DNA from 2 places in the Bradyrhizobium sp. CCBAU 53415 genome. Region 2 is predicted to be linked to the other one. Evidence: riboswitches for the same ligand, from Rfam matches in the RefSeq annotation. Region 2 holds a riboswitch; the other holds the start of a gene.
The links. A riboswitch is a leader RNA that binds a small molecule or an ion and turns the genes downstream of it on or off. The one in region 2 is predicted to bind glycine.
Positions count from the first base shown of each region.

Region 1: it holds a riboswitch for glycine, as region 2 does, so the genes downstream of both, gcvT (glycine cleavage system aminomethyltransferase GcvT) here and XH87_RS05855 (D-amino acid dehydrogenase) in region 2, are expected to answer to the same signal.

Region 1 covers NZ_LBJF01000001.1:1,115,915-1,126,022, reverse strand. Annotated here, with positions in the region: gene XH87_RS05210 (TrmJ/YjtD family RNA methyltransferase) at 1-849, opposite strand, end outside; gene XH87_RS05205 (NADP-dependent isocitrate dehydrogenase) at 1,177-2,391, shown strand; gene XH87_RS05200 (cyclic nucleotide-gated ion channel) at 2,472-3,698, opposite strand; gene alaS (alanine--tRNA ligase) at 3,704-6,400, opposite strand; glycine riboswitch at 6,622-6,713, shown strand; gene gcvT (glycine cleavage system aminomethyltransferase GcvT) at 6,858-8,006, shown strand; gene gcvH (glycine cleavage system protein GcvH) at 8,018-8,386, shown strand; gene gcvP (aminomethyl-transferring glycine dehydrogenase) at 8,404-10,108, shown strand, end outside.
Region 2 covers NZ_LBJF01000001.1:1,249,576-1,259,683, forward strand. Annotated here, with positions in the region: gene XH87_RS05840 (ABC transporter ATP-binding protein) at 1-1,179, opposite strand, end outside; gene XH87_RS05845 (ABC transporter permease) at 1,194-2,081, opposite strand; gene XH87_RS05850 (ABC transporter permease) at 2,103-3,044, opposite strand; gene XH87_RS05855 (D-amino acid dehydrogenase) at 3,227-4,528, opposite strand; glycine riboswitch at 4,596-4,699, opposite strand; glycine riboswitch at 4,703-4,807, opposite strand; gene XH87_RS05860 (M20/M25/M40 family metallo-hydrolase) at 4,990-6,120, opposite strand; gene XH87_RS05865 (ABC transporter substrate-binding protein) at 6,390-8,000, shown strand; gene XH87_RS05870 (hypothetical protein) at 8,078-8,221, opposite strand; gene XH87_RS05875 (multidrug effflux MFS transporter) at 8,275-9,525, opposite strand; tRNA gene XH87_RS05880 (tRNA-Leu) at 9,839-9,927, opposite strand; gene XH87_RS05885 (twin-arginine translocation pathway signal) at 10,102-10,108, shown strand, end outside.

The sequences.
Region 1 (10,108 bases), 130 kb from region 2:
GGGCACGCCGCCGCCCTGCCCGTGCTCGGCCAGGAGCGCGCGCAGGCGCGTCGCCTGCTCGCCATCGAGCACGCCGCCCTTGGCCGGACCCTTTCGTCCTTCCGCGATCGCCATGATCACGCCGTGCAGGGTGTGCATGTCCTGCTTGGTCGGCTCCATCCGGCTGAAGATGTTGCGCAGGTTCACCAGCATGGTGTCGCGCTTCTCGGCCGGCCGCAGGAACTCGACCTTGTCGAGCTCGCGCACGAGATTGTCGAAGAAGGCCTGCATCTGGTGCTGCGAGGCGCGCTCGGACCGCTCCGGCATGGCATGCGGCAGCTCGCCGGATGTGGCCCGCTTGAACCATTCATAGCCGATCAGCAGCACGGCCTGGGCGAGGTTGAGCGAGGCAAAGCCGGGATTGACCGGGAAGGTGATGATGCGGTTGGAGAGCCCGACCTCCTCATTGGTCAGGCCCCAGCGCTCCCGGCCGAACAGGATGCCGGCCCTGCCCCCGGCGGCGACATGCCCGGCGATCTCGCTTGCGGCCGCCTCCGGCCCGACAACCGGCTTGGCCTGGTCGTGGGGGCGCGCGGTGGTGGCGAACAGCAGGTCGAGGTCGGCGACCGCCTGCTCCACCGTGTCGAACAATTCGACCCGTTCCAGGATGTGGTCGGCGCCGGCCGCGGCGCGCTGGGCGGCGATGTTGGGCCAGCCGTCCCGGGGGTTGACGATGCGCAGGGCACCAAGCGCGAAATTGCCCATGGCGCGCGCGGCCATGCCGATGTTTTCACCCAGCTGCGGCTCGACCAGGATGACGATGGGACCGTCGAGGGAAAGGCCCGCCTTGCTTCTGTCAGTCCCCGACATCTCGCTTCGCTTTCCCACTGTCTCTCAAGGCCTTGGCAAGGCCGCCTCAGGAATTGATTCAAAGCCAGCCGTTGGCCGGCCCGCCGCGTTCGCCTGTCGTTTGCCTGTCCTGACGAAATTCTCAAGAGAAATAACGGGTTGGATTCGACTTTTGAATCTCGCCTGAAACCTCACCCTGCCCCCGGCCGGCCGCTTCCCATCTGCGGAAGCTGGATGAGCTAAAAGTGCATAATCCCTTGGCTTTCGCCCGCCGCGCGGCGGTGCTAAGAGGCGGCGGATATTCCCGTGGCGCGCCACAAGCGCCGTTCCCAAGAGGCTCCCCCGATCATGGCAAAAATCAAGGTATCCAATCCCGTCGTCGAACTCGATGGCGACGAGATGACCCGGATCATCTGGCAGTACATCAAGGACAAGCTGATCAACCCGTTCCTGGATGTCGAGCTGATGTATTTCGACCTGGGCATGGAATACCGCGACCACACCAACGATCAGGTCACCATCGACGCGGCCGAGGCGATCAAGAAGGTCGGCGTCGGCGTCAAGTGCGCCACCATCACCCCCGATGAAGCCCGGGTGAAGGAATTCAACCTCAAGCAGATGTGGAAGTCGCCGAACGGCACCATCCGCAACATCCTCGGCGGCGTGATCTTCCGCGAACCGATCATCTGCAAGAACGTGCCGCGCCTGGTTCCCGGCTGGACCAAGCCGATCATCATCGGCCGCCACGCCTATGGCGACCAGTACCGCGCCACCGACATCAAGTTCCCGGGCAAGGGCACCCTCTCGCTGAAGTTCGTCGGCGAGGACGGCACCGTGATCGAGAAGGAAGTGTTCAAGGCCCCCGGCGCCGGCGTCGCCATGGAGATGTACAATCTCGACGATTCCATCATCGATTTCGCCCGCGCCTCCTTCAATTACGGCCTGCTCCGTAATTACCCGGTGTACCTGTCGACCAAGAACACGATCCTCAAGGTCTATGACGGCCGCTTCAAGGACATCTTCCAGGAGATCTTCGAAAAGGAGTTCAAGAAGGAGTTCGACGCCAAGGGCCTGACCTACGAGCACCGCCTGATCGACGACATGGTGGCCTCGGCGCTGAAATGGTCCGGCGGCTATGTCTGGGCCTGCAAGAACTACGACGGCGACGTGCAGTCCGACACGGTCGCGCAGGGCTACGGCTCGCTCGGCCTGATGACCTCGGTGCTGCTCACCCCCGACGGCAAGACCGTCGAGGCCGAAGCCGCCCATGGCACGGTGACCCGCCACTACCGCGAGCACCAGAAGGGCAAGGAGACCTCGACCAACTCGATCGCGTCGATCTTCGCCTGGACCCGCGGCCTGTCGCACCGCGCCAAGCTCGACAACAATGCCGAGCTCGCCAAGTTCGCCGCCACGCTGGAGAAGGTCTGCGTCGACACCGTCGAGGCCGGCTACATGACCAAGGACCTCGCGCTCCTGGTCGGCGCCGACCAGCGCTGGCTCTCGACCACCGGCTTCCTCGACAAGGTCGCGGAAAACCTGACCAAGGCGCTGGCGGCGTAAGCCGTCCGCTCTTTCGCCCGACTGGGCCAGATCATCAAGGGCCGCGCCTCGAGGCGCGGCCCTTTTGCTTTTGAGGCCGCTTAGCGCTCCCCGCCTTCCTTCTCCGCCTGCGCGAGTTCGGCGAGCGCGAGATCGCCGGAGTCGGCGAGCCTCGCCTTGGCCGTATTGTGAACGTGTTTGGCGAGCGTCGGCATGCGCGCTATCAAAGCGTGGAAATCCTGGGCGTCGAGCACGAGCAGCCGGGTCTTGCGGGTCGCCGTCACGGTGCCGCTGCGCTTGGTCTTGTGCAGCAGCGCGATCTCGCCGAAGAAGGTGCCGTCGGCAAGGCGCACCTGCTGGCTCGGCAACGCAATCTCGACCTCGCCGGCGGTGATGAAATACATCGACGAGGCAACATCGCCCCGCCGCACCAGAATCTCGCCCTGCTCGATGGTGCGTGCCCTGAGCAGCCGCATGATGTCGGCGATCTCCGTGGCCGACAGGTGCGAGAACAGCGGCACCCGCGCCAGCATGCCCCAGGTGACGACGAAATCGCGCCGCCTCACCTCTTCCGCAAACGCGGTCGAGATGATCGCGACCGGCAGCGCGATCATGGCAAAGCCGGCGATGATGGCGAAGGTGGAGACGAACTTGCCGAGCGGCGTCACCGGCACGACGTCGCCATAGCCGACGGTGCCGAGCGTCACGATCGCCCACCACATCGCCTGCGGAATGGTGCCGAGCTTGTCCGGCTGAACGTCGCGCTCGATGGCATAGAGCAGCGAGGCGAAGGTCAGCACCGCGCCGATCAGGATCACGATGCAGCCGATCAGCGCCCGCCGCTCGGCATGCACCGCGGCGAGCAGCGAACGCATAGCCGGCGAATAGCGGATCAGCTTGAAGAACGGCAGCACGCCGAGCGCGGCCAGCGTCGCGTGCTGGCCGGTGGCGAGCACGATTGCGGCGGGCAGGAACGCCATGAGATCGATGATGCCGAGCGCCGAGAAGGCATAGCCGAGCCGGTCGGACAGCGCCGACCCCTTGCGCTGGGTGTGTCCCGCCACGGTCCATAGCCGCGCGGCATATTCCAGCGCGAACACGATCACGGACAGGACGGTGATGCCCGCAAACAGCGTGCCGAACCGGTCGTCGAGCTCCGGCACCGAGGCGAGGATCATCGCGGCGACGTTGAGCACGACGACGCCGATGATGAACTGGATGAAGCGCGACCCGGCCGAATAGGCCAGCGGATCGTGCTCCAGCAATTCGTAGAGGCGATCCCTCACATTGGGATCGCGAGGCCCACGTCCTCGCGGAACGGGGCGCATGATCGTCAGACGCCCGCCGATTTCTGTTGAGTCATGGCTTTTTCGATCGCCGCGAGCGCCTCGGTCGCCCTGGCGCCGTCGGGGCCGCCGGCCTGCGCCATGTCCGGCCGGCCGCCGCCGCCCTTGCCGCCGAGCGCCTCGGAGGCGACGCGGACGAGGTTCACGGCGTTGAAGCGCGCGGTGAGGTCCTGCGTGACGCCGACCACCACACCGGCCTTGCCGTCCTCGGTGACGCCGACGATGGCGACGACGCCCGAGCCGATCTGCTTCTTGCCGTCGTCGGCGAGGCTCTTGAGATCCTTCATCTCGATGCCCTCGACCGCGCGCGCCATCAGCTTGACGTCGCCGACCTCGCGCACGCCCGAAGCCGCGCCATTGCCGCCGGCGGCAGCGCCGCCGCCCATCGCGAGCTTCTTGCGCGCGTCGGAGAGCTCGCGCTCGAGCTTCTTGCGCTCCTCCATCAGCGCGGCGATGCGCGCCGGGACGTCGTCGATCGAGGTGCGCAGCTCGTTCGCCGCGGTCTTCGCCAGCGCCATGGTCTCGTTGGCGTGCCTACGCGCGTAATTGCCGGTCAGCGCCTCGATGCGGCGCACGCCCGAGGCGACCGCGCTCTCGCTCGTCAGCGTGATCAGGCCGATGTCGCCGGTGCGCTTGACATGGGTGCCGCCGCAGAGCTCGACCGACCAGCCGAGCGCGTTGGCGCCGCGCTCGCGCGCGGTCCTGCCCATCGAGACGACGCGGACCTCGTCGCCGTATTTCTCGCCGAACAGCGCGCGCGCCCCCGCCTCACGGGCTTCATCGACGCCCATGATGCGCGTCGTGACCTCGTCGTTCTCCAGCACCACGTCGTTGGCGATGTCCTCGACGCGGGCGAGCTCGTCGGCCGTGATCGGCTTCGGATGCACGAAGTCGAAGCGCAGCCGGTCGGGCGCGACCATCGAGCCGCGCTGGGCGATGTGGTCGCCGAGCACCTGGCGCAGCGCCTCGTGGATGAGATGCGTCGCCGAGTGATGCGCGCGGATCGAGGAACGCCTGCCATGATCCACCTCGAGCTGGAGCGCAGTGCCGAGCTTCACTTCGCCGCTCTCGACCGTGCCGATGTGGACGAAGAGATCGCCGAGCTTCTTCTGCGTGTCGGTGACACGGACCTTGATGCCGCCCTCTCCAAGCAGCACGCCGGTGTCGCCGACCTGGCCGCCGGACTCCGCATAGAACGGCGTCTGGTTCAGCACGATCGCGCCCGTCTCGCCGGCCTTGAGGCCGGCGACTTCGTGGCCGTCCTTCACCAGCGCGGACACCACGCCTTCGGCGCTCTCGGTCTCGTAGCCCAGGAATTCGGTCGCCCCCAGCTTCTCGCGCAGCGGGAACCAGATCGCCTCGGAAGCAGCTTCGCCCGAGCCCTTCCAGGACTCGCGCGCCTTGGTCTTCTGGCGCTCCATCGCGTCGGTGAAGGCCGCCTGGTCGACGCCGATGCCGCGCGACTTCAGCGCGTCCTGCGTCAGATCCAGCGGGAAGCCGTAGGTGTCGTACAGCGTGAAGGCGACGTCGCCGTCGAACATGTCGCCCTTCTTTAAGGAAGCACTCTTCTCGTCGAGGATGGCGAGGCCCCGCGAAAGCGTCTTGCGGAAACGAGTCTCTTCCAGCCGCAGCGTTTCCTCGATCAGCTTTTCCGCGCGCATCAGCTCGGGATAGGCCTGGCCCATCTCGCGCACCAGCGCCCAGACCAGGCGATACATCAAGGGCTCCTTGGCCCCCAGCAGCTGCGCATGGCGCATGGCGCGGCGCATGATCCGGCGCAACACATAGCCGCGGCCCTCGTTCGAGGGCAGCACGCCGTCGGAGACGAGGAACGCCGAGGAACGCAGATGATCGGCGATGACACGGAACGAGGCGACGGTCTGCTCGCTCGGCCCGGCGCCGAGCGCGGACGCCGTCGCGTCGATCAGGTTGCGGAACAGGTCGGTCTCGAACACGCTCTCGACGCCCTGGAGGATGCAGGCCATGCGCTCCAGGCCCATGCCGGTGTCGATCGAGGGACGCGGCAGCGGCTGGCGCTCCTCCTTCGTCACCTGCTCGAACTGCATGAACACCAGATTCCAGAATTCGAGGAAGCGGTCGCCATCCTCTTCCGGCGAGCCCGGAGGCCCGCCCCAGATGTGCTCGCCGCGATCGATGAAGATCTCCGAGCACGGACCGCACGGGCCGGTGTCGCCCATCGCCCAGAAATTGTCCGATGTCGGAATGCGGATGATGCGATCGTCGGAGAAGCCGGCGATCTTCTTCCACAGTCCCGCCGCCTCGTCGTCGGTGTGGTAGACGGTGACGAGCAGCTTGTCCTTCTTCAGCCCGAACTCTTTGGTGATCAGCTTCCAGGCAAGCTCGATCGCGCGCTCCTTGAAATAGTCGCCGAACGAGAAGTTGCCGAGCATCTCGAAGAAGGTGAGATGGCGCGCGGTATAGCCGACATTGTCGAGGTCGTTGTGCTTGCCGCCGGCGCGCACGCATTTCTGCGAGGTGGTGGCGCGCTGGTAGGGCCGCTTCTCCACGCCGGTGAAGACGTTCTTGAACTGCACCATGCCGGCATTGGTGAACATCAACGTCGGATCGTTGCGCGGCACGAGTGGCGAGGACGGCACGATCTCGTGGCCGTTCTCGGCAAAGAAGTTCAGAAAGGTCGACCTGATCTCGTTGACGCCGCTCATGTTCATCCAATCGGGTGTGCTTGGACCCGCTTCCTGCCATTCGAACCGGACGTTAAGGCTGATATCTGCGGGCCAAAGCGCTTTTAGACAAGGCCAGCTTCGCTGTCCAGAAACTGTGCAGAGAGATCAGAGGCTTGCCGCAGGCGCGCAATCCCGTTGAAAGGCGCTAGTGCCGCGTTGACAGGCTTGGCCGCCCTGTGGTCTTTATCCATCCATATCGTACGGCCACATCGGGAGAGACCGGCTTCAGGCAGCCGGCGCCGAAGGAGCAACCGCCCCGGAAACTCTCAGGCAAAAGGACCGCGTGGCTTTGACGACATCTGGAAAGAGGCGCCGACGGGCTTAAGACCCGGGTGGCACCCGCCGACGGGATAATACTCTCAGGCACAGCGACAGATGGGGCTTCGACTGGTTGCCCCGGGGAATCGTCCCCGGGGAACCGCCGAGGGCCCCTGTGATGCCAGTACCCGACGACCAGAAATCTCTCCGACATACGCCCCTCCACGCCCTGCACGTGTCCCTCGGCGGCAAGATGGTGCCGTTCGCGGGCTATGACATGCCCGTGCAGTACCCCGCGGGCGTGCTGAAGGAGCACCTGCATACGCGAGCCGCCGCCGGCCTGTTCGACGTCTCGCATATGGGGCAGCTCGCGCTTCGGCCGAAGTCGGGCAAGGTCGAGGACGCCGCCCGCGCGCTGGAACGGCTGGTGCCGCAGGACATCGTGGCGATCGCACCTGGCCGGCAGCGCTACGCCCAGTTCACCAATGCGGAAGGCGGGATTCTCGACGATCTGATGGTCGCCAATTTCGGCGATCACCTGTTCCTGGTCGTCAACGCCGCCTGCAAGGAAGCGGACGAGGCGCATCTGCGCGCGCATCTCGCGGACGACTGCGTCATCGATTCTCTGGCCGACCGCGCGCTGATCGCGCTGCAGGGCCCGAAGGCGGAAGCGGCGCTGGCAAAATTATGTGCAGGAGCGTCGTCCATGACATTCATGGATGCCGGCCCGCAAGAGGTCGCCGGCATCAAATGCTTCGTCTCGCGCTCCGGCTACACCGGCGAGGACGGGTTCGAGATCTCGGTCCCCGCGGCCGATGCCGAACGGCTCGCGAGAACGCTGCTCGACAATCCCGACGTGCTGCCGATCGGCCTCGGGGCGCGCGACAGCCTGCGGCTGGAAGCCGGGCTCTGCCTCTACGGCCACGACATCGACACCGCGACCACGCCGGTCGAGGCCGCGCTGGAATGGTCCGTGCAGAAGAGCCGCCGCAGCGGTGGCGCGCGCGCCGGCGGTTTTCCCGGCGCTGAAAAGATCCTGGCTCATTTCGATCAGGGCGCCAGCCGCCGCCGCGTCGGCCTGCGCGCCGAAGGCCGCGCGCCGGTGCGCGAGGGCGCGCTGCTGTTTGCGGATCAGGCCGCCGGCGAGCCGATCGGCAAGGTCACCTCGGGCGGCTTCGGCCCGAGCCTGAATGCGCCGGTCGCGATGGGCTATGTGCCTGTGAGCCTGAGCGCGCTCGGCACGAAACTTTTCGCCGAAGTGCGTGGCCAGCGCTTGGCCATGCAGGTCTCCGCCATGCCCTTCGTCAAGAACACCTACAAACGCTGAGGACCTCGAAAATGACCACGACGCTGTACACCTCCGACCATGAATGGCTCGCGATCGACGGCGACGTCGCCACCGTCGGCATCACCGATTACGCCCAGCAGCAGCTCGGCGATGTCGTGTTCGTCGAATTGCCCAAGGTCGGCCGCGCCTTGAAGAAGGCCGAAGCCGCCGCCGTCGTGGAATCCGTGAAGGCGGCCTCCGACGTCTACGCGCCCGTTACGGGCGAGGTGGTCGAGAGCAACGAGGCGCTCGCGGCCGAGCCCGCGCTGGTGAACTCGGATGCGCAAGGCAAGGCCTGGTTCTTCAAGATCAAGCTGGCCGACAGGAGCGAGCTCGGCAGTCTCATGGATGAAGCCGCCTACAAGGCACACACCGCTTAACGACGATGGAGCAAGCGATGACCGCGCACCGTAAATCCAGCGGCGACACCGCCGCCAGTTTCGTTCGCCGCCACATCGGCCCTTCCGCGCGCGATGTCACCGCAATGCTCGAAACCGTTGGCGCCAGGAGCGTCGACGCCCTGATGACGGAGACGCTGCCGGCCTCGATCCGGCAGGCCGCCGCGCTCGATCTCGGCAAACCGCTTAGCGAAACCGAGGCGATCGCGCATATGGCTGAACTCGCGCGTCAGAACCAGGTCTTCACCTCCCTGATCGGCCAAGGCTATTCCGGGACGATCCTGCCCGCGGTGATCCAGCGCAACATCCTGGAGAATCCTGCCTGGTACACGGCCTACACGCCCTACCAGCCCGAGATCAGCCAGGGCCGGCTGGAGGCGCTGTTCAACTTCCAGACCATGATCTGCGACCTCACCGGGCTCGACGTCGCCAACGCCTCGCTGCTCGATGAGGCGACCGCGGCGGCCGAAGCCATGGCGCTCGCCGAGCGGCACGCGCAGGTCAAGGCAAAAGCTTTCTTCGTCGACAAGGACGTGCATCCGCAGACGTTGGCTGTGATGCGCACCCGCGCCGAGCCGCTGGGCTGGACCCTGATCGTCGGCGATCCCGCGACCGACCTGGAAAGAGCCGATGTCGTCGGCGGGCTCCTGCAATATCCGGGCTCCTCCGGCGCATTGCGTGATCCGCGTGCGGCCATCGCGACGTTGAAGGCGAAGGGTGCGGTTGCCATCCTCGCCGCCGACCTGCTGGCGCTGACGCTGCTCGCCTCGCCCGGCGAGTTGGGCGCCGATATCGCGATCGGCTCGGCCCAGCGCTTCGGCGTTCCCATGGGCTATGGCGGCCCGCACGCGGCCTATATGGCGGTGCGCGATGCGCTGAAGCGCTCGCTGCCCGGCCGCATCGTCGGCCTCTCCGTCGACTCGCGCGGGATGCCTGCCTACCGCCTCGCACTGCAGACCCGCGAGCAGCACATCCGCCGCGAGAAGGCGACCTCCAACATCTGCACCGCGCAGGTGCTGCTCGCCGTGATCGCGGCGATGTATGCGGTCTATCACGGCCCCGAGGGGCTCATCCAGATCGCGCGCAACGTCCACCGCCGTGCCGTCGTGCTCGCCAGCGGCCTGCGCAAGCTCGGCTTTGCGCCGCAGTCCGACACCTTCTTCGACACGATCAGCGTGGATGCCGGCGCCAGGCGTGCCGAGATCGTCGCGCGCGCCGCGGCCGAGACAATCAATCTCGGCATCGGTGACACCAGCTTGCGCATCGCGCTCGACGAGACCACGACGCCTGCGACGGTTGAAGCGGTCTGGCGCGCCTTCGGCGGCACCTTCGCCTATGCCGAGATCGACGCCGAGGCGCGCGAGACGCTGCCGCACGAGTTGAAGCGCACGACCGCTTTCCTGACCCATCCGGTCTTCCATGCGCATCGCTCGGAGACCGAGATGCTGCGCTACATGCGCAAGCTCAGTGATCGCGACCTCGCGCTCGACCGCGCGATGATCCCGCTCGGCTCCTGCACCATGAAGCTGAACGCGACCACCGAGATGATGCCGTTGACCTGGCCGGAATTCGCGACGCTGCACCCGTTCGTCCCGCGCGAACAGGCCGCCGGCTATCACGCGCTGTTCGCGCGGCTGGAAAAATGGCTGTGCGACATCACCGGCTATGACGCGATCTCGCTGCAGCCGAATTCGGGCGCGCAAG
Region 2 (10,108 bases):
GTAATTGATCGGACCTTCCGCGATGCTCTCGCCGACGGTGACGCGCGGGTTGAGCGAACGGTAGGGGTCCTGGAACACGATCTGGATCTTCTGCCGGTGCGGTTGCAGCAGGCGCCGCGAGATGTCGGCGATCTCGCGGCCGGCGAGGCGCACGCCGCCGGAGGTCGGGTCGATCAGGCGAACGATGCAGCGTGCCACCGTCGACTTGCCGGAGCCGCTTTCGCCGACGATGCCGAGGGTGCGGCCCTTGCGCAGCGTCAGCGTGACCTTGTCGGCGGCCACGACCTCGCGGCCTTTGCCGAAGAGGGCGCGCTCCTTGTAGACCTTGCTGAGGTCGTTGGCCTCCAGCACCACGGGCTCGCGGCTCTCCTCGCGTGGCGGCCGCGGCACCAGGCTCGGCACCGAGGCGAGCAGGTTTCGGGTGTATTCCATGGTCGGATTGCGCAGCACGGTCTCGAGCGGGCCGGTCTCGACCAGGCGGCCCTGCCGCATCACCGCGACGCGGTCGGCGATCTCGGCGACCACGCCCATGTCATGAGTGATGAACAGCACGGCGGTGCCGTGATCGCGCTGCAGCTCGCGGATCAGGGTCAGGATCTGCTTCTGCGTGGTGACGTCGAGCGCGGTGGTCGGCTCGTCGGCGATCAGCAGCTTCGGCTCCAGCACCAGCGCCATCGCGATCATGATGCGCTGGCGCTGGCCGCCGGAGAGCCGGTGCGGGTAGGAGGCGAAGATGCGCTCGACCTGGGGCAGGTGGACCTGCTCCATCATGTCGAGGATGCGCTTCTTCCGCGCTTTCGCGTCGAGATCGGTGTGCGCGCGCAGCACCTCGTCGATCTGGCGGCCGACCGGCACCACCGGATTGAGCGCGGTCATCGGCTCCTGGAAGATCATGGCCATCTGCGTGGCGCGAAGCTGGCGCAGGCGGCGGTCGGTCGCCGTGAGCAGCTCCTCGCCGACCAGCTTGACGCTGCCGCCGGTGGGAACCAGCGTGCCCTTCGGCAAGAGGCCCATCGTGGTGAGCGAGGTCACCGACTTGCCCGAGCCACTTTCGCCGACGAGACACAGCGTCTCGCGCTCGCGCACCTGGATCGAGATGCCGTCGATGATCTTGTGTCCGCCCGGCTTCTTGCCGACGGAGACGACGAGGTTGTTGATGTCGAGGATGGTATTGGTCATCGCTTGATCGCTCATCACTTGCCTTCCCGCTGCTTCATGCGCGGATCGAGTGCGTCGCGGGCGGCGTCGCCGATCAGGTTGATGCTGAGGATGGCGATCGAGAGCAAAAGGCCCGGCCAGAAGATCAGCGACGGCTTGATCTGGAAGTACTGGCGGCCCTCGGCCATGATGTTGCCCCAGGTCGGCGTCTCCGGCGAGATGCCGGCGCCGAGGAAGGAGAGGATGGCCTCGGTGAGGATGGCGCTCGCGCAGACATAGGTGCCCTGGACGATCAGCGGCGCGATCGTGTTCGGCATCAGGTGGCGCCACATGATCTTCGGCAGGCTGGAGCCGACGGAGATCGCTGCCTCGACGTAAGGCTCCTCGCGCGCCGACAGCACGACCGAGCGTACCAGGCGCGCCACGCGCGGGATCTCCGGAATCGTGATCGCGATCAGCACGGTCCAGATGCTGGCGCCGGACAGCGAGACCACGGCGATCGCGAGCAGGACGCTCGGCATCGCCATCAGGCCGTCCATCACGCGCATCAGGACGGAATCGACCAGCTTGAAGAAGCCGGAGACGAGGCCGATCGCGAGCCCGATGGCGATCGACAGGATCGCCGAGCCGATGCCGATCAGAAGCGAGACGCGGCCGCCATAGATCACGCGCGACAACAGGTCGCGGCCGTAGGCGTCGGTGCCGAGCAGGAATTGCGCGGAGGCAGGCTTGAGCCGCTGCGACGGCGCGAGCTGGATCGGATCATGCGGCGCGATCAGCGGCGCGAGGATCGAGATCACCACGATCAACGTGAGCAGGACTGTCGCCGTGGCGATGATGGGCGTCGAGGTGAGGAACCCGAATCGCGGCCGCAGCGGCGACGTGATCGGAATCGACGACTGGGGAAGGGTATCGACTGACATGTTTGTCCTTATATCCTTGCCTCAGTACCGGATCCGGGGATCGAGCAGGGTGTAGGCGACGTCGATGAGAAGATTGACAACGACATAGATCAGCGACGTCAGCAGGATCATTGCCTGGATCACCGGATAGTCGCGCGCCAGCACCGCATCGACGGTGAGCCGGCCGATGCCGGGGATGTTGAACACGCTCTCGGTGACGACGACACCGGAAATCAACAGCGCAAAGCCGGTGCCGATCACGGTGATCACGGGCACCGCGGCGTTGCGCAGCGCATGGCGCATCATCACAGCGACCTCGTTGATGCCCTTCGCACGCGCCGTTCGCACGTAATCTTCGCCGAGCACGTCGAGCATCGCCGCGCGCGTCATGCGCGCGATCAGGGCGATGTAGATGAAGGACAGTGCGCAGGTCGGCAGGATGATGCGCTCGAAGAACGGCCCGAAGCCGGCGCTGATGCTCTTAAAGCCCTGCACCGGAACCCAGCGCAGGTCGATGGCGAAGATCTGGATCAGGACATAGCCGACCACGAACACCGGCACCGAGAAGCCGAGCACGGACAGGCCCATCACGAAGCGATCGATCCAGGTGCCGTGCTTCCACGCCGCGATCACCCCCAAGGGAACGGCGACGATCACGGCGAGGATGATGGTCGACAACGCGATCGAGATCGAGGGCTCGACGCGCTGGCCGATCATCTTCATCACCGGCAGGTTGGAGATCAGCGAAGTCCCGAGATCGCCGTGTAGCAGCTTGTTCACCCAGGTGACGAACTGCACGATCAGCGGCTCGTTGAGGCCGAGCGAGGTGCGGATGCGCTCAAGCCGTTCCGGCGTCGCGTTGTCGCCGGCGAGAATCGCGGCGGGATCGCCTGGCGTCAGCCGCAGCAGCAGGAACACGAACAGCGCGACGACGCCCATCACGGGCACCGCGGCCAGAACGCGGCGAATAAGATAACCCAGCATGCACCTATCTCCGGCTACGGAACGTGTGGCGCCCCGAGGCGCCCGTGAACTCTGTCGTGTCTATCATGCCTATCGCTTGGGCTGGCAAGGCCGCCCGGAGACGGTGTCCTCTCGGGGGGGGCAAATTGTGTGCCAAGGGCTGCGCTGTCGCAAGAGGCCGGCATGTCCACGGTATCGACCACTCAGGATGCATGTCGCAGTTCACGCTCAACCCCAAGTGAAGGTGCCGACGGTGGCGCGTTGAGGCCGCGCCAGCCGTCGATGGTCTGGGCAATCATCTGCGCCGTCGCCGCCGACAGAGTCCAGCCGAGATGGCCGTGGCCGGTGTTGAAGAACACACCAGGTATCCGCCCTGCGCGCACGACCGGCATCATGTTCGGCATCATCGGGCGCAGCCCGGCCCAGGGCACGACGCGCGACGTTTCGACGGCGGGGAAGTTGCTGCGCACCCAGTCGATCAGCGGCTGCACGCGGTCGGCGCGGATGTCGCGATTGAAGTCATTGAACTCGGCGGTGCCGGCGACGCGAAAACGATCGACGCCGAGCCGGCTGGTGACGATCTTGGCGGCCTCGTCGAGCAGGCTCACCGTCGGGGTGGCGTTGCGGCTTTCGGCAGTGTCGAGCTGCACGGTGATCGAGTAGCCCTTGACCGGGTAGACGTTGACGCGCTCGTCGAGCAGGGCGGCGAAGTGACGGCTCGCAACGCCCGCGCAGACCACGACGCCGTCCGCGCTCAGTGCGCCGCGCGCGGCCGCCACACCATCGCTCGCGGCCAGATCGGCCCAGCCGATGACGAAGCCGCTGCCGGCACGTGCGATCGAATCGATATTGGCCTCGTGGATGAAGGTCGCGCCACGCCGCTTGCAGGCGTCCGCCAGCCCGCGGGTGAACTTGTGGATATCGCCGGTCGCATCCGACGGCGTGTAGAAGCCGCCATAATAGTCCTTGCGCAGTGTCGGCTCGATGCTGCGGATTTCCTCCGGCGTCACCGGGCGGCGCTCGAGGCCGCCTTCCTGCAGCAGCGCGTTGACGCGCAGGCCGGATTCGAAGCCGGCCTTGTCACGATAGATGTGGAGGATGCCGCGGCGTTCGAGATCGAAGTCGATTCCTTCGCGCGCCGCGATGTCGAACAGGTGCCTGCGCGCTTCGATCGCGAGCCGCGTGGTCTCGATGGTGTTGGCGCGGTAGTTGCCGATGTTGGCGACGAACTCGCTCATCCACGAATATTTGTGCCAGTTCGGCCGCGGGTTCATCAGCAGCGGCGCGTCGCGCCGGAACATCCAGCGCAGGCCCTTCAGGATCGTCGCAGTGCTGTTCCAGACTTCGGCGTTCGATGCGGAGAGCTGTCCGCCATTGGCGAAAGACGTCTCCATCGCGGCGTAGCGGTGCCTGTCGAGTACCGTCACCCTGTAGCCGCGTTCGAGCAGGGCATGGGCGGTCGTCACGCCGGTGATGCCGGCGCCGATGATGGCGATATGGGTCATGTCAGGTTCGGGGCTCCCGTGAGTTCGAGACGGCTGACCGCCGGCCAAAGGCCGTTGGCGGCGCCCCATCTGTCACGGTTACCTGAGAGCTTGATCCGCCGCGCACCTTGCGACGGACTATCCCCTTCGGTGGACGTCACGATCGCAGAATCGTGCCGTCTCTCTCCAGATCGTCCTGACGATACGGTCCTTTTGCCTGAGAGTTTCCGGGGCGGTTGCTCCGTCGGCGCCGCAGCGGAGGCCGAAAGCCTTCGTTGCGATCTCTCCCGCATCGTCGCGTGGACAGGCGGAGCAGTACGATACGCCTCATTTTTGGACAAGGCTAAATTTCGACCGCGACTGCCAACGCATTGTGCAGTGCAAAGCCCACCTCGTCGGCCCGGGGCGATGCGAAGCATCGAACCCGGGACCTCGAGATTCCGGGTTCGATGCTGTCGCATCGCCCCGGAATGACGAGTTCACTATTCCAGCGTGGCCAGCAACCCCGCCATCAGGCGCCCGCGCTCGACCAGGCTGTCCACCTCGATGAACTCCTCCAGGGTGTGGCCATTGCCGCCGCGCACGCCGAGGCCGTCGAGCGTCGGGATGCCCATTGCACCGGTGAAGTTACCGTCGGACCCGCCGCCGGAGCTTGCATGCGGTAATTCCGCGCCGAGAGATTTGGCGATGCCGCGCGCCTTTTCATACAGCGCCATGGTGCCGGCATCCGGCTCCCAGACCGGACGCGTCACGCCGCGCGTGACCTTGAAGGTGACGTCGTTGGTGGTACCCGACAGCGCCAGCATCCTCTCGACACCGCGGTCGAGATCGGCTTGACGCTTGGCCATGGACAGCGCTTCGCCGGTCGCGGTGGTGGCAACGCAATTGACCCACTGGCCGCCATGCACCACGCCGACCGAGAAGGTGCAGTCCTCCGTCGTCATCGCGTCGATCGCGAGAATCTGCCGCGCCATCTCGCGGATCGCCGAACGTCCCGCCGACAGCGTCGCGCCGGCGTGGCTCGGCCGGCCCGTCGCCTCGAGATTGAAGCGCGCGATGGCGTAGCGTCCGGTGGTGACGCCGTTGTCGGCGCGGCCGGGCTCGGGCACCAGCACGTATTTGTTGCGCGCGGCTTCCGCCTCGATGATATCGCGCGTGGAGGGCGTGCCGACTTCCTCATCCGGCGTGAACAGCACGGTGATCGGCAGCGGCGTCGTGAACGACGCGCGCGCGAGCTGTCGGATCGCTTCCAGCGAGAGATAGTTGCCGCCCTTCATGTCGTAGATGCCGGGGCCGTAGCACTTGTTGCCCTCGCGCCGCCATTTCAGCTTCTCGATGGTGCCGACCGGGTGAACGGTATCCATGTGACCGGCGATCAGGATGCCCGGCTCGCCCTGCTTCGGATGGGGAAAGCGCGCGCGAATGACGCCGCCAAAGCCCTGACGGCCGGCGATGCGCTCGATCGTCGCACCCATGATCGCCATATCCCGTGCTGCGATATCGAGCATGCGGTCCACGGCGCCTGCGTCCCAGGTCGGACTTTCGCATTCGACCCAGCCGCGCAGGCCCTCGAGCATCGCCTCGGAATCAAAGGGAAGATTGGCAGGATTCATCTTAATGTCTCTCAAGCTTCGAAAGATGGAACGCGCATTGCATCGGCGCGGGGCAGGACAAGCGGGGGGTGTTGTAGGGCCAAACCGATCTTTGTGGAGCCCTTGCGCGCGCCGCAAGGGCTTGCAGCGAAACCGGATTGACGCGCTCGGCGCTGTCTGCAAGTCTCGAAAAGATAAAGGCATTGCATGAGGTTAGTTCGCCCAACGAATGAACCGAATGCTTAACCAATCACCTGCCTTTGAACAGTTTCACGTCAGGAGAACTTTCTATGTTCCACTTCATGCGCCGGGGGCGCCGCGCGTTCGCCTCCAAACTTGCGCTGTCGGTCGTCGCGCTTTCGACCGCGCTGGCCTCGCCAGTGCTTGCGGCCGGCAAGACCATCACGGCGGTGATGCATTCGGATCTGCGCATCATCGATCCGGGCTTCACCACGGCCTACATCACGCGCGACCATGGCTACATGGTCTACGACACGCTGCTTGCGACCGACTCCAATTTCAAGATTCAGCCGCAGATGGCGGATTGGAAGGTCTCCGACGACAAGCTGACCTACACCTTCACGCTGCGCGACGGACTGAAGTGGCATGACGGCGCGCCGGTGACTGCCGAGGATTGCGTCGCCTCACTGAAGCGCTGGGGCAGGAACGACGGCATGGGCCAGAAGCTCATGGACTTCACCGCCAGCATCGAGGCGCCAGATCCCAAGACGATCGTGCTGAAGCTGAAGCAGCCCTACGGCCTGGTGCTCGAATCGATCGGCAAACCGTCCTCGCTGGTGCCGTTCATGATGCCGAAGCGGCTCGCAGAAACGCCGGCGGGCAAGCAAATTGCCGAGCAGATCGGCTCGGGTCCCTTCAAGTTCGTGCAGGGGGAATTCCAGCCCGGCGTGAAGGCGGTCTACGTCAAGAACACCGACTACGTGCCGCGCAAGGAGCCGGCGAGCTGGACCGCCGGCGGCAAGGTGGTGAAGGTTGATCGCGTCGAGTGGATTACCATGCCGGACTCCCAGACCGCGGTGAACGCGCTGCAGTCGGGCGATATCGATTTCATGGAGAACGTGCCCTGGGACATGCTTCCGGTCGTCGAGGGCAATAAAGACCTCAAGATCGAGGTCCTGAACAAGTTCGGCTTCCAGACGCTCGGCCGCATGAACTTCCTGCTGCCTCCCTTCGACAATCCCAAGGTGCGCCGCGCTGCACTTCTGGCAATGAACCAGAAGGACGTGTTGGACGCCCTTGTTGGCAATCCGAAATACTACAAGATTTGCGGCGCCTTCTTTATCTGCGACACGCCGCTCGCGACCGACCTCGGCTCGGAGACCTTGGTGAAAGGCGGCGGCATGGCGGAAGCCAAGAAGCTGCTCGCCGAATCCGGCTATGACGGGACGCCGATTGCGATCATGGCCCCCGGCGACGTCACGACTTTGAAGGCGCAGCCGATCGTCGCCGCGCAGCTGCTCCGTGAGGCCGGCTTCAAGGTCGATCTCCAGGCGACCGACTGGCAGACGGTGGTTGCCCGCCGTGCCGGCCAGAAGCCGGTGAAGGAGGGCGGATGGAACATGTTCTTCACCAACTGGGTCGCCGCGGACGTGATGAATCCGATCGCCAACGTCTCGATCGGGGGACGCGGCAAGAACGGCGGCTGGTTCGGCTGGGCGGAAGATGCCAAGATCGAAGAGCTCAAGGACGCCTTCGTTCGCGCGCCCTCGCCCGATGCGCAGAAGAAGATCGCCGCCGACATCCAAAAGGAAGCTTTTGAGCAGGTGATCTACATTCCGCTCGGCCAGTACCAGGCCCCGAGCGCCTGGCAGAAGTCGCTCACGGGTGTGCTCGACGGCCCGGCGACGCCGGTGTTCTGGAACATCACCAAGTCGGAGTAGTCTTACGTCTGAAATGCGAACGGCGCCGTGGGTGTCCCGGCGCCGTTTTCTATGGAGCGGTACCTGCTCGATCTATTCTAGCAGTGGCTGTCGCGCAGCGGCTCCAGCCCCTCACTTGCGAAGGGCAGGCTTCTATGTGGCCGCTCTTCCGAGAACTGTTCCCGCGGGGTGGGCCGCTCGATTCCCGACGCGGCCTGATCCGGTTTGCTCTCCTGTTCCATCTCGCGATCCTCTCGATTGCTGCAGTACAACATCGAGCGGGCAGGGAGGTTCCTCACGCCACAGGGCGATGATGCGGCTTGAACAGCCGCCCCTTCTCCACCACCAGCAAGATCGCGAGCGCGGCGAGGGTCGACAGGAAGAAGCCGATCGAGAAGGGCAGCAGCGTGCCGTCGAAGCTCTGCCCGATCGCCATGCCGACCACGATCCCGATCAGCGTCGTGATCGAGCCGTAAAGCGAAGAGGCGGTGCCAGCGATATGTCCCTGCGGCTCCATCGCGAGCGCAGTGAAGTTGGCGACCATCATGCCGAACGAGAACATCATTAGGGCGGAGAGCACCATGAACAAGGCGAGCGGCAGCACGCCGAGACTTTCCGTCAGCAGCATAACGCCGGCCACGACGGTGTAGAGCGTCAGCGCTCCGTGCGAGATCACGCGCATGCCGAGCCGCCCGACCAGTCTTGCATTGAGGAAGCCGGCAATGGCGACGCCGGCCGCGATCGCCGCGAAAGCGAGCGGAAAGTAATGGCCGAGGCGATAGATGCCGGTGAAGATCTGCTGGGCGCAGAAGACATAGGCGAACAGTGCGCCCATCACGCTGCCGGCGGCCGTGGCATAGCCGATGGTCTGGCGATGGGTCACGGTCTGCCGGAACGCGGAGAGCACGTCGGCGGGCGCCAACGACCGGCGCTCGGACTCGGGAAGGGTCTCAGGCAGCCGCAACACGCACCATGCGAGCGCGAGCAGGCCATACAGCATCAGCACCACGAAGATGCCGCGCCACGCCGTCACCAGCAGCACCGCCTGTCCGAACGAGGGGGCGACCACGGGCACCGCGATGAACACCATCATGGCAAGCGACATCACGCTCGCCATGCGGCGGCCGACATAGCAGTCGCGCACGATCGACGTCGCGATCACGCGCGTCGCCGCGGTGCCGAGCCCTTGCAACGCGCGCGCCAGCAGCAGCGTCTCGAACGAGGGCGCTGCGACCGCCAGCACGCTTGCGACCGCATAGACCGCCATGCCGCCGAGCAGCACCGGTCGGCGGCCGAAGCGGTCCGACAGGGGGCCCATGACGAACTGGCCGGCGCCGAAGCCGAGCAGGAACGTCGACAGCACCAGCTGGAGATGATTGGCGACGGGAATCTGGAAAGCCGACCCGATGTTGGGCAGCGCCGGCAGCATCATGTCCATCGCAAGCGGATTCAGCGCCATGATGGACGCGATCACGATGACGAATTCCGGAAAACCCATCGGGCGGTGTCCCGCGGACACCCAATCGTCGGCATTGACGTCGGACAAGAAGATTACCCCTGAAATCGAGCGACTTTATCTCCGTGCATGCTGCGTTGCACAACCCATGTTTCGGGATGGCTGGCAGGCGGAGCAGGGCCGGACAGGACTTGGTGAGAGCCGTCGGAGCGGAGACGCAGACGAGGTCAGCGGGTGCTGCGGGCCGCTCGATCTCGTCCGTGCCAGTGAAGTGATAATATAATAGAGGGTCTTCTTGGTGACGCCGGCCTTCGATCATGGCGCCGGAGGCACGCCTGGCCGGGCGCCACGGATCCATGACGCGGTCGTCTCCGGGCCGAGCACGGTTTGCCCTCAGCTCCATTGGTGCGGGCAGCCGGGGTCGAACCGGCACAGCGCTTGCGCACCGAGGGATTTTAAGTCCCTTGCGTCTACCAATTCCGCCATGCCCGCTTGATCCAACGAGATCAAACACTTAAGTCCATCCCCGGCCGTCTGGAATTGGCGCGTCGCGTACCCGGAGGGACGGTTCTTCCTTAAGCGAGCCGGGCGTACAAGGCAAAGCCTCAATCCGGACATCTGTTGTTGCTTTAGGCATTCTCAATCCACGGGGGCTATTCATCCGGCATGGCGG